4 regions of the Marinobacter sp. MBR-99 genome follow, and region 1 is predicted to be linked to each of the others. Evidence: predicted binding sites of a transcription regulator. Region 1 holds the regulator's gene; each other region holds the start of a gene.

Evidence for each region. The regulator FliA, encoded in region 1, starts transcription of late flagellar genes. The targets are predictions, from matches to a motif close to CTAAAGTTTNNNNNNNNNNNGCCGNTAA.
Region 2: flgM (flagellar biosynthesis anti-sigma factor FlgM) is a predicted target of FliA. The motif match lies at 1,311-1,338, and genes of this name have one in related genera.
Region 3: ABIE59_RS14595 (methyl-accepting chemotaxis protein) is a predicted target of FliA. The motif match lies at 1,449-1,476, and genes of this name have one in related genera.
Region 4: ABIE59_RS05960 (methyl-accepting chemotaxis protein) is a predicted target of FliA. The motif match lies at 1,819-1,846, and genes of this name have one in related genera.

What each region holds. Positions count from the first base shown of each region.
Region 1 covers NZ_JBEPPY010000002.1:99,299-102,506, forward strand. Annotated here, with positions in the region: gene ABIE59_RS02250 (protein phosphatase CheZ) at 1-404, opposite strand, end outside; gene cheY (chemotaxis response regulator CheY) at 425-808, opposite strand; gene ABIE59_RS02260 (RNA polymerase sigma factor FliA) at 968-1,711, opposite strand; gene ABIE59_RS02265 (MinD/ParA family protein) at 1,744-2,556, opposite strand; gene flhF (flagellar biosynthesis GTPase FlhF) at 2,627-3,208, opposite strand, start outside.
Region 2 covers NZ_JBEPPY010000012.1:25,565-28,772, reverse strand. Annotated here, with positions in the region: gene ABIE59_RS11785 (cyclic di-GMP-binding domain-containing protein, MshE-related) at 1-377, shown strand, start outside; gene ABIE59_RS11780 (flagella synthesis protein FlgN) at 447-917, opposite strand; gene flgM (flagellar biosynthesis anti-sigma factor FlgM) at 925-1,251, opposite strand; gene flgA (flagellar basal body P-ring formation chaperone FlgA) at 1,380-2,081, opposite strand; gene ABIE59_RS11765 (chemotaxis protein CheV) at 2,274-3,203, shown strand.
Region 3 covers NZ_JBEPPY010000017.1:36,825-40,032, forward strand. Annotated here, with positions in the region: gene ABIE59_RS14595 (methyl-accepting chemotaxis protein) at 1-1,400, opposite strand, end outside; gene ampE (regulatory signaling modulator protein AmpE) at 1,516-2,403, opposite strand; gene ampD (1,6-anhydro-N-acetylmuramyl-L-alanine amidase AmpD) at 2,404-3,024, opposite strand; gene ABIE59_RS14610 (DUF1631 domain-containing protein) at 3,121-3,208, opposite strand, start outside.
Region 4 covers NZ_JBEPPY010000005.1:116,323-119,530, reverse strand. Annotated here, with positions in the region: gene ABIE59_RS05960 (methyl-accepting chemotaxis protein) at 1-1,662, opposite strand, end outside; gene ABIE59_RS05955 (CHAD domain-containing protein) at 1,896-3,208, shown strand, end outside.

The DNA.
Region 1 (3,208 bases):
CGCTGCCATTCGTCTCGCAGGGCGGTCGCTTCGTCGCGCATGGTGTGCGCCACCGGCATGCTTTCTTCGACCAGGTCCATGGTGCGATTGGCCGCCTGGCTGGTCATCTGGACAACGTAGGCCAGCCGATCCGAGGCATCGGACATCTTGGACAAGGCTTCTTTCTGCTCGGCACTGCGGGCGTCTATCTGAAAATTCCGGATAGCCTCGTGCAGGCTCCGGGTCAACCGCCCCACTTCCCGATAGAGGCTCTGGTCGCGAACTTCACTTAGCTCGTTGATCACCGACATTGCCCGGGCGTAGTTACCGGAACTGATACATTCGGCCAACTCCGAACTCTGCTGCTGGAGCTTTTCGGTTACCTCCGGGTCGAGGCCCTGATGGTTCTCGTTCTTGTCAGTCATGACAGCCATCCGACCTCTGGTTACTGGATTCGCTCGAAGATCTTCTCAATCTTTTCCTTGAGAACGGCAGCGGTAAAGGGTTTGACGACGTACCCGTTAACGCCGGCCTGGGCCGCCGCCACAATCTGGTCACGCTTGGCCTCCGCAGTTACCATCAGCACCGGCAGGTTCTTCAGGTTCTCGTCTGCCCGCACCGCCTTGAGCAGATCAAAACCCGACATGCCTGGCATGTTCCAGTCGGTCACCAGGAAGTCGTACTTGCCGCTCCTGAGCATGGGCAAGGCAGTGTTGCCATCGTCCGCTTCATCCGTATTGGTGAAGCCAAGATCGCGCAGCAGATTCTTGATGATTCGCCGCATTGTGGAAAAGTCATCCACAATGAGAATTTTCATGTTTTTGTCCAATGGGACCTCCAGTCAGTAACACCCGGATTTCATTAAGCCTTTTGAAAGTCTAGCAGGCCGCTGCTTTAACCGCTTATTGTGTGTTGTTTGGCCGCGTTGTAAAGCGCCGGTTACCAAAATCTACACAGTTACGCGCCGCGCGGTCAGCGCCGGCCCGGTTTATTCTGGCTCGTCTTCCCGCCAATCGGACAACCGTCCCCTGAGACGAAGGGCCGCCTGGCTATGAATCTGGCTGACCCGGCTCTCGCTGACGCCAAGCACCGCGCCAATTTCCTTCAGGTTGAGCTCTTCCTGGTAGTAGAGGCTCAACACCAGCTTTTCTCGCTCAGGAAGCTCCTCAATTGCCTCTGCCAGGCTTTTCTGGAATGCATTTGATGCAATGCCATCCAGGGGATTATCGCTGGCCTCTGTTTCTTCTATCGGCAGCTCCCCGGATTCATTGAGCTCATCAAGGCTAAAAAGTCGGCCACTGTTGGCGTCTGCCAGGGAGGCATGATATTCCGACAGGTCAATGCCCAGCTCTTCGGCAACATCAACATCCTGGGCCTCGCGCCCGGTGCGGTCTTCAACCGTCTTGATGGCTGCCGCGATACGGCGGGCATTACGGTGAACGGAGCGGGGAACCCAGTCGCCCTTGCGGATTTCATCCACCATGGCACCGCGGATACGAATACCTGCGTAGGTTTCAAAGGTGGCACCCTTGCCGGTGGAATAGCGTTGCGCAGCTTCCAGCAGGCCGATCATGCCCGCCTGCATAAGATCTTCAAGCTGAACCGAGGCCGGCAAACGGGCCATCAAGTGTAGGGCGATTTTCTTGACCAGCGGCGCATGCTCCTCAATCAGCTGAGAGGGGCCTTTTGCGCCAGCCTGATGGTAGATTCCCAGGTTTTTCGCCAATGTCATGTATCCGATTTTCTTGTAGGACTGGATTCAGATCAGACTTCGACGAGCCGCTCCACGAAAAACTCCAGATGCCCTCTTGGCGATGATGGCAGCGGCCAGCTGTCCACTTTCTCTGCCAGGGCACGGATCGCCAGCGACGCCTTGGCCCGTGGATAGGCATCCAGAACGGCCCGCTGCCGCTGAACGGCTTTTTTGACGGCTTCGTCGTAAGGCACGATACCTACATATTGTAGTGCTACATCAAGGAAACGCTCGGTGACACGGGTCAGTTTTTCATACAGATGCCGACCTTCCTGCTCATTTCGCACCTGATTCGCCAGAATACGGAAACGGTTGGTACCGTAGTCGCGATTCATCAGCTTGATCAGGGCATAGGCGTCGGTAATCGAGGTAGGCTCATCGCACACCACCAGCAGCAATTCCTGGGAGGCCCGCAGGAAACTGACGACGGACTCGGAAATACCGGCTGCGGTGTCAACAATCAGCACATCAATCTGGTCACCCAGCTCGCTGAAGGCGTTGATCAGCCCCGCATGTTCCATCGGGCTCAACTGGGTCATACGCTGGGTGCCGGACGATGCGGGAACAATCTTGATACCACCCGGGCCGTTGACCAGAACGTCCTTGAGGTCGCACTCGCCACTGAGCACATCCTGCAGATTGCGATTGGCGGTAATGCCCAACAGCACGTCGATATTGGCAAGGCCAAGGTCTGCATCCAGCAACACCACCCGCCGGCCTTTCTGGGCCAGCGCGATACCGAGGTTGACGGACACATTACTCTTGCCGACACCGCCCTTGCCGCCGGTAACCGCAATCACCTGAACCGGATGTGGTCTGCTCATACTGTTATCAGTCTCTTACTGCGTTCTTGTGTGGGCACAAACGGCAGCGCACCGGCTGTACCACCGGGCCTCAGGCCCCTTCTGCAACGGCCTGGCCGTGCTGCATTGTTTTCAGGCGTTCTACGCCCAACCGCACCAGAGGAATGGCCTCTGCCCGGTGCAGGTCTTCGGGAATCTTCTGGCCATCGGTATACCACGCCACTGGCAGGCCGGTTTCCATGACAAAGCCCAAAGACTCACCCAGTGTCAGCGCTTCGTCAATCTTGGTCATGACGCAGCCTGCAAGGTTTGCCATCTTATAGCAATGCCACACGGATTTCATGATGCGCGGCTGGCTGGTGGCAGACACGACCAGATGGGTACGGATATTGTGATCGCTCCGGGCCAACTCCGCCAGCTGTTCCTGATAACCGCGATCCGAGCTGGTCAGCCCGGCGGTATCAATCAGAACCAGGTGCCGATCTGACAATTCGTCCAGAATGTCATCCAGGGAATGACTCTCGTCCACAACCCGGACCGGCACATTGAGAATACGGCCAAACACGAATAGCTGTTCATGGGCTGCCACCCGGTAGCGATCGGTGGTGACCAACGCCAGGGAATCCGGCCCATGCTCCAGTACATATTGGGCTGCCAGCTTGCCAATGGTGGT
Region 2 (3,208 bases), on a different contig from region 1:
AAAGCAGTGTGGGTTTGTTGGCGCGTATCGAAACGGTTTCCGCAATGCCGGGAAATGCTGTCGGTGGTGTCGATGATCCGGAGCTCGCCGGACTGGACTCAGTAGAGGGAATCAAACTCGCAGCCAACATTTTTGTGCCAATGCTCAGTTTCCTGGATTCCGATCTGACCATCTCTGGTGTTCACTACCGGGAGGGCGAGCCACGGTATTCCATTCGAGAGGATGGCGCCTTGAGGCTGGCGTTCCCTGAGCGGATTGAGGAGATCCGTATGGATAATATCCGGGTGAGCGGCAACCAGGCCCCTTCCATGGGCAACGTCAGTATTCACAACATACAGTTCCATCCGGATTCCCAGATGACGATCTACACCCGTTAATGCGGTTAAGGTGATTCTGACGAAAAACGCCCGGACAGCTCATCCGGGCGTTTTTGTTTGCCGGCTCGGTCAGGCGCTGGCCAGAATATTGCCGCTGGATACGCTGGTTTGCTCGCCCTTGGCACCGTATAGCTTCTGCTGGGCAGAGGCGCCACGGAAAATGTCGGTGAGCCTGGTCAGGCGCTTCTGGAGGTGCCCGACAACACGACCGTTGTTCTGGTTCAGCTCCTGGCAGGCACGTAGGCGCCCATCGGCGGTTTTCCAGAGCTGGTAGAGGTCTTCCATGCCACCGGCGCGGATAAACCTGGAGGGTTCGCCGGCATCCGGGCGATACCCCATGCTGACAAGAAGGCGAATCTTTTGTTTTGCACGCTCCCGTATATCAGCCAGAACGCCGTTCTTCTCAACGGTGACTTCCTGAAGCAGTTTTATGTCTGAGGAGGCCAGGAGTTGTTTTTCCCGGTTTAGAAGGTCCGCCAGTGTTTCCAGCTGGCGGATGTCTTCTGAGAGAAGGGTCTTCAATTCATCGATTGCAGCCATGTTTTACTCACCCGAAAATGCTTTTATCCATCTCAAGCATTTTCTGGGCCAGTTTCTCTGCATCAATCTTGTAGGTGCCATCTTCCAGTGCGGCTCGAATCTGCGCAATGCGGTCGTCGTCCATCTCCGGGTAATCACCCAGCTTCTGTTCGAGCTGCTTCAGGTTCTTGGCCTGATTGCTGAGACTGACGTTATCACCGCGGGCAGCCGTGCTTTGAGCCTTCGCCTGTTCTCCAGCCGTGGAGGGCGTGCTCTGGTTGCCGGTTGCTTTGTCGGCCGTGGTTCTGGTGGTGTTGACCTGGCCGGGGCCAATTCCATTTAAGTCAACTGACATAAGGATACCTGCTTGCCTGTGGCCACCCTCAAAGGTGGCGAAATCGGGTTTATATCTCGTTATCGGCAGCGTTAAGCCAACCTTTAGGAAAAAACGGAAAAATTTTGCCGCCGGGCATTGGCTTGCCGTTACATGGCAATTTCCACCCGGCCCGGGGCCGTGACCGTTGCACGAACCGTGCGTGATGACTGCAGATTCTCAACCATCACTTGTTCGCCGACGCTGGCGCTTGCCAGCGCCTTGCCCCGGGAGCTGACTGCGAACGCCGAGGATTTGGCGGTGATGATAACATGATCACCCCGCTCAACGGCATTCGGCGCCTCAAGCAGATCCGGGGTGAGAAGCGACCCGGCATTGACGGGGCGCCGCACCAGCATGCCGGATATCTGTTCGGCATCTGTGAGGATACCTCTGCGGCTGGCGTTGATCTGCACCTGACTTTCCTGAACCAGCTCTGTGGTGATGCGCTCGCCCCGGGCGAGAGGCCGCGCTGCCACCAGGGCAGGGCCGTGCACTTCGACGGAGGCAGTGACATACATGCGCCATGGGCGCTCACCCACACAGGACACCATGACCGATGGTGATGTTGTCCGCAGGGGGTCGTTGGTAAATTCGGTTTCCAGAGCCTGTTCACAGGCAGCCAGGCTCAGCCTGCTGTCAATGTTGCCAATGGTGAAGATGACATCGAACTGATCCTGGCGCTGCTCCTCGGCCCAGGCCTCAAGAAAACCGGCTGCGGCATCCCGTATCTCGCTTGCGGTGGTGGCCGCTGCGACGGTATTCAGGCTAAGGCTGTATAGGCAAAATGTCGCTAAAAAGATGGTTCGCATCTGCACTGCTTTGTCCTATGCTGTCAGTTAGGCCTATTTATGCGAGTTCCGTTAAGGAAAATGGCGTTTGGGCCGTTAACCTTGATTGGACACCGGGCGTCAATGTTTTGGTCCGGGTTCGCGTAAGCAAGTTGTTTGATAATAACTGAGCAAATTCTGTGCCGATCGTTGGCATGCCGGGAGTAGAAAGTTATGGCAGGGGTGTTGGACAGCGTTAACCAGCGTACGCAGCTGGTTGGTCAGAACCGGCTTGAGCTGTTGTTGTTCCGTTTGCGGGGGCGGCAGCTTTACGGGATTAACGTTTTTAAAGTGAAGGAGGTTCTTCAATGCCCGAAGCTGTCATCGATTCCTAACAGCCGCCAGGTGGTTAGGGGCGTGTCCCATATCCGTGGCGAGACCATCCCCATCATCGACCTGAGCATGGCCATTGGCATGGCAGGCATTCCACAGGAAGAGCTGGCAACAAGCTTTGTTATCATTACCGAGTATAACCGCAAAACTCAGGGCTTTCTGGTGACTGGCGTCGACCGGATCATGAATATGAACTGGGAAGATATCCTCCCGCCACCCAAGGGGGCTGGCAAGGATGTGTACTTGACGGCGGTCACCAAGATTGATGACAAACTTGTAGAAATCATAGATGTAGAAAAGATTCTTGCAGAAGTTTCTCCGCTCAGGGAAGATGTCACCGAAGAGCTGAAAACTCGCAGCTCGGAGCGTGTTCCCGGGCATTTGCCGGTACTGGTTGTTGATGATTCGTCTGTGGCGAGGCGCCAGATCGAACGCTGCCTGACCGCGATCGGAATGGAAGTGGTCACCAAAAATGACGGTAAACAGGCGTTGAGCTATCTCAAGGAGATCACGGGGGATGGTTCCAATGCCCGAGACCACTTGTCATTGATCATTTCCGATGTGGAAATGCCGGAAATGGACGGTTACACCCTCGTTACCAGAATTAAAGAGAATCCGGCGCTCAGCGGCATGTATGTGATGCTTCATACATCCCTGAGTGGTGTCTTTAACCAGGCGATGGTTAAGAAGGTTGGCGCAGATGATTTCATGGCGAAATTCAGCCCGGACGAACTTGCCGAGCGAGTAATGGAAATCATTGACCAGAACTGATGCCT
Region 3 (3,208 bases), on a different contig from region 1:
TCACGTTCTGCGCTACCGGCGCTGTCCGCTACCCGGTGAGCACTTTCGGTCACTTCGTTGACGGCCTCTACCATCTGCCCCATGGCTTCGTTGATCTGGCCGGTTTCTTCCATCTGGCGGGCAACCGCTTCGCTGTTGGCTGCAGCGGTATCGTTGACCCTCACGGCCTGGCTATCAACGTCACTCGTGGTGCCACTAACAGAACGGATCAGTTCAGCAATCCGGTCGGTCATGTTGTTGAACTCGGTTGTAAGCTCGCCCAGCTCATCACGATTATTAAGCTGTATGTGTGTGGTCATATCACCAGCCGCGACGCTGCGAGCCGCCTCGCTGAACCGATTGATGGCGGTTCTCACCGACATGAAGAAGCCAACGTACAGGTACACCACCAGGAGCATCACCCCAATCAGCGCACCAATGATCAGCCGGCGTTGAGCGGTCTCGTTCTGCAGCCGTCGCTCCAGATTCAATGACACCACGTCGAAAATGCTGTCATTGAGTGAGTCGTAGTAGCCGAGCTGCGTGGCAACAGCGGCATCAAATTCCTGCCAGGGCTGCTCCAGGCGCATTGGCGTGATGATGTTCAGGTCCAGCTGTTCGCGCAGAGCCATCAGGCTTTCGTCAACCCGCGTCAAGGCACCCCCGGCCCTGCTCGCCAGTTTGGGCGAGGTTTCAACAGCAATAGACAACGCAGGCGACAACAGGGAACTGCGGTTGGTCAGTTGGTCATAGATTTCATTCAGAATTTCACTCAGGTTGTAACCCACCTGGCCATCCACCAGGGCAAAGATGCCGTACGAGCGAGCCCTGCCGACAACGGTTCTCGCCTCAGGAAGCGCATTGCGGACAAGCCCGAGCAGCAACAGATTTTCCCGAGAAGCATCCTGTCCAAGGCCGGAAATTTCAATGGTGGCCGGCAGGAGGGCCAGCACTTTCTGGACAAACTCGTGGTAATACTTGAATTGAGGGTCCATGTTGCCCTGGTAGTTGTCGTCCTGTTTGAGTTGCTCCCACTCCGCCTGCAAGGCCAGAACCTGATCCCTCCAGGAACCGGAAGAGTCGAACGAGCGGTTGTTTCCCGCAAGGTCTGACAGCAGGCCATCAATCTGCTCCGCAGCAGCGCCTGCCTTACCCAGGAGTTCACCTTCATCCTTGAGAATACCCGGCGCCTGATAATCACGATAGGTCATGGACGCCGACAGCAACTGATCTACCTTGCGAAGCTCGGCAAGGCCTTCGATACCGCGGGTCATGGTTTGAACGGATTGATTGAGGCTGGAAATAACCAACCACGACAGGACAATGATCGGGCCCAGGAACAAGATGCTTATTAGGCTGAACTTGTAGACCATGGGCAACCGATTCATCAGGCTAACAGCTGGATTGATCAAATATTTCACGGTGCCCTCTCGCTGATTCTAATAACTGAATCTTTATTCTTTGTTTGATTATCGCCCAAGGTCGGAAAAACTTAATCACCTTTAAGTGTTATTCTGTAATGTTTTATGACACTGCTCAGACCACGCCAGCAATCACTAACAACGCGGCAGCACAGATCCAAACCAACATGCTCCGGTTAAGCAGCCCTCTTATAGCTGCAAGGCTACTCCTGCCAAACCCTGTCCACTCATCCGGGTGCAACCGCGCAAACTGGGCTGGATCAAGCGCATACCTGGTTAACGACCCGTTTGCGGAAATCATGAGGACCTCCGAGGTTTTTCTTCCAAAACCGGGCAACACTTTCTTCGCCTCCTTCGACCAGCCAGCGAAATCTCCGGCCAGCCCCAGGGTGCATGAAAGTAAACGGGCCGGAATCCAGCTGACAAGGTTGGCCAGTGTCCGGAAACGGGCCCGGGCTGCCTGCTGTGGCCACTGTTCAGCTAACGCCACCAGGCCCCGGGCAACCAATGCAGCGCCAATGCCGCCGACCACATACCAGAAAGCCACCAGGAAGAACCGCTCGAAAACCCCGACCACCAGTGCCTTGGAAAGCGACAGATGCATGGCCTCTGGCGAAAGCGCTGCGCCCCGCTCTTCCGGTGGTAATCGGTTCTGGATATGGCGCCAGGCGGCTTGCATGTCGCCCCGGCTCCAGGCATCCGAATAGTCATGGAGCTGCTGCCGCCAACCAGGCGCGCCCATCAGCAGTACCAGCAGGATCAGCTCCAGCGGATAAGCTGCCAGCCTTAACCCGTTCCATTCCAACGCAAAGACGACACCCGCCAGCACCAGAGCCGGCACTAACACCCATACCAATCCTGCTGCCATGGCACTTTCCTTTCCAGCCTGGATGGTTGCACCCCGGTGAAACCAGGCACGCCAAAGCACATCGCCATCAAGTCGGTCCCGGCCATCCAGTCGGCGGCGGATCAGGTATGCCAACAGAAAAACGACAAACACCATTCAGCTGATCTCCTCATGCGCCAACAACTGAACAAAGCATGGCCAGTCGAAGGCTGGCCCGGGGTCGGTTTTTCGGCCTGGCGCAATATCACTGTGGCCGGTAATGCGCTCCACGCTTATCTCAGGCCAGGCAATCATCGTCAGCCGCGCCATATTCGCGAGCGTGCGGTACTGCTCAGCCGTGTAGGGAATATCGTCTGCGCCTTCCAGCTCGATGCCGATGGAGAAATCGTTGCACTCCTTCTGGCCATCAAAGCAGGATCTGCCAGCATGCCAGGCCCGGTCCAGGCAGCTGACAAACTGCACCACCGATCCGTCACGGCGTACCAGTGCGTGGGCCGAAACTTTCATGGCAGCGATGGTTTCAAAGTAGGGATGAGCGGCCGGGTCCAGCCGGTTGCAGAAAAAGTCTTCGATCTCTGTTCCACCAAACTGACCGGGAGGCAAGCTGATGCTGTGAACCACCAGCAGGGAAATAGGCATGCCGTCAGGTCTTGGACCAAAATTTGGCGAGGCCACCCAACGGCTTCCGGGGTAGCGGCCCGTCTGCCTTAACTGTTCTGCCTGACGAGCAAGTGAGTTGTTGTCAGGTTTGCGGTCTTGGTTAACTTGTTCAGAGATTGGCAAGGCGTACCCACTGTCGCTTAGTAATGTCCAATGGATTGAATCATAAAGCGACGGTGGATGCTATGGACTGCCGGGTACGGAGCGGGGCCTTCAGTCCTTTCGACTATGGCGGAGGTTATCAATGATGGATTCCAGGGCCCGGTCAAAAATCAGGCCGTCATCCAGCAGCGTAATACCA
Region 4 (3,208 bases), on a different contig from region 1:
GCCCACCAGCTCCCGCAGGTGTTCGCCCAGACGCGCCAGCTCGTGACTGGCTTCATTGGTCTGGGTAACGCCGGTATCGCTGCGCTGGGCGGCGTCGACAATGCGCACCACGTTCTGGTTGATTTCCTCGGCCACCTGGCTCTGCTGCTCCGCAGCCGTGGCAATCTGGGTCACCTGGTCATGAATCTGGGTGACCGAGGTCACAATGGTGTTCAGGGCACCGGTGGCGTGATTGATGCGTTCAACCGTCGCTTCCGAGCTCTTGCGCGAGTTGTTCATACGCTCCACCGAGGCCTTGGATTCCGCCACGAAGCCATCAATCATTTCCCGGATCTGATCCGCGGACTCAGCAGAGCGTTTGGCCAGCTGCCGAACCTCGTCCGCCACCACCGAGAAGCCACGACCGTGCTCACCCGCCCGTGCCGCTTCGATGGCCGCGTTCAGCGCCAGCAGGTTGGTCTGTTCGGTAACCGCGTGGATAACGTCAAGCACCTGCTGGATGTCATTGGACTTCTCCGCCAGGGCATTGATGCTGGCGGCCGTGCTCTCCATTTCTTCTGACAGCTGGTTGACGGCACCTTGCGCGCTGGTGATGGTTTCACCACCCTCACGGGCCATGCGGTCGGCGTCTGAAGCGGCGCTCTCCACTTCATTGGCATTGCCGGAGATCTGCTGAATGGTCGCTGCCATCTCGTTGATCGCCGAGGCAATCTGGTCTGTTTCCGAGCCCTGTTCCTGAACCGACTGGCGGGTTTCGTTGGCCACACGGCTCAGCTCTTCGGCGGCCGAGGCGACCTGATCGGTGGTCGTGCCCACTTCACGAATGGTGTCCTGAATCTTGATCACGAAATGATTGAACCGTCGACCCAGCTCTGACAGCTCATCCTTGCCTTCTTCCGGCAAACGCTGGCGCAGGTCGCCATCACCGTCGGCAATTTCCTGCATGATATTGCTGACTTTGTTCAGGGGCGCTGTCACGGTGCGGCCAATCACCAGGCCGATGATCAGGGACACGGCAACCACAATGAAAGTCACCAACAGGATAAAGCCCATGGCAGACGAAATAGTTGAATCGATTTCCTTTCTAGCCTCAACCAGAACCCGCTCGATGTCGGTTACGTAGATACCCGCTCCGATCATCCAGTCCCAGCCTGAGATAATGCTTGAGTAGGACACTTTGGGTTCCACCTCGCCCGAGGCGGGGTTTGGCCAGTCGTACTCATAGAAGCCGTCGGTTCCCGCCGCTGAGAACAGGTCCCGAACCAGTTTCTGAGTAGCAGGGTTGGTCGTCGGCCCCTCACGGGAAGGGTCCGGAGCATAGGCCAGATTATCCAGATTACGGGCGTAGGCAAACACGTAGTTATCCTTCCCGAAGGTGATGGAGCGCAGCCTTTTGCGGGCTTCCTCCCGGGCTTCCCTGTCGGACAACCCGGAGTTGTTCTTGGCATCCATAACCACTGCCCGGGCCGTTTCCACGAGATTCTTCAGACCTTCCTTGTGGGCATCCAGAAGTTCCTCCCCCAGACGCTCCAACTCCGCCTCACCGTTTGCCCGAATCTGGCTGGCGGTGATCCAGGCGATAGTGCCCGCCGTAATCAGAACGGGCACCAGTACGCCGATCAAAAGGCGGGCTCGTATGGTCAGGTTGCTCATAAATGCCATGATTGTGCTCCGGATTGTCTGCTCAGGACTCGGGATTATCCACAGTGCAAGGCGTGAAGCTGTTCCAGTTTGTTAACGCCTGTATACCAATACGTCAGTATAAACCTGTCGACTTTATTGCCAGGCCTGATGCATCAGGCCCTTCGAGTAATTCGGGTATCGGCCGTCATGTAAACGACTTGAGCTTGTGTCAGACTAAAGTTTCATGTCAGACGTGCCGGGGAGAGCCCACCGTGAAGCACCTTTTTCTCATCCGCCATGCCAAGTCCAGTTGGGACAACGAAAGCCTCAGCGACAAGGACCGCCCGCTTAACCATCGAGGCGAGCAACAGCTGGCACCCCTGAGGAAGGCATTACTGCGGTGCGGAGCCTTGGCCGGAGACATTCACGCCAGCCCGGCCCTTCGCGCTCAACAAACACTGCAGGGCATTTTGCCCCACCCCGATTCCGAAACGCGGGTTCATACCGACCCGGCACTCTATAGCTTTGATTACCGGCGTCTATTACAGTGGCTGCAGAACTGTGACGACCAGGCGAAAACCCTCGCCATTGTCGGGCATAATCCAGCGCTTCTGGAGCTTGCAGCCACCCTGGTGCCCCACGCCCCCTTTGAACTCCCTACCGCCAGCTTCATTCATATCCGCTTGCCGATCAAACACTGGCGCAAGCTCGGCAAGCGTGAGGGGCGGCTTGAAACCTTCCTGACCCCTGTTGACTTCAGTTACGAGGCGTTCAAACGCAAGAATCAGAAACGGCACAAGATCGCCGGCACAGCGAGGATCAAAGACCTTCCCTCGGCGCTTTCAGAGCAGGCCGAGAGTCTTAATCAATTGCACAGAGGGGTGGTGCTCGGCCTGGATGATGAGTTTCTGCACCAGTACCGCATTGCCCTTCGCCGCAGCCGGGCCGTGGCGGAATCCCTGGCGGAGGTGACGGGCAGTAAATCCTTAAGGGGCCACATTTCCCACCTGAAGCGACATGCCCAGGCCACCAGTGCGCTCCGAGACCTGCACGTATTCCAAAAGGCTCTGCCGAAGCTGTGCGGGGGTCAGCCTGAGCTGTGCCAGGCACTGGCCCAGTGGGTCGGCGAACGGGTGGAGCAGGAACAGAAAAAACTGGCGAAACGGCTCAGCAGCAAACGTTACCGGCGGAGTCTGCACAGCTGGGAAGATGAATTGCAGTCCCGGCAGTTCCGCAAACTGATCGACAAGCTCAGCACCAGAGACATTCAAAAGAGCGTTGAACACCGGCTGAGAATATTCAACCGGAAGACCGCCGAACTGCTGCACGACGCTCCTGACGAAGACATCCATAATCTGCGCAAGCTGCTAAAGCGCATCCGCTATCTGATGGAACTGGACATCGACAGCTGGAAACCGGCCCTCAAAATCCTTCGACAGCGCCAGGATCTCTATGGCCGGTTTCAGGATCTGCATGTCCAGATTGAGTTGGTCAACCGGTTCGCATCAAACCATCCGGACCAATCAGATGGCGCGATTCAGGCACTGTTGGACTACCTGGCCATCGAAAAGGACGACACCCGTCG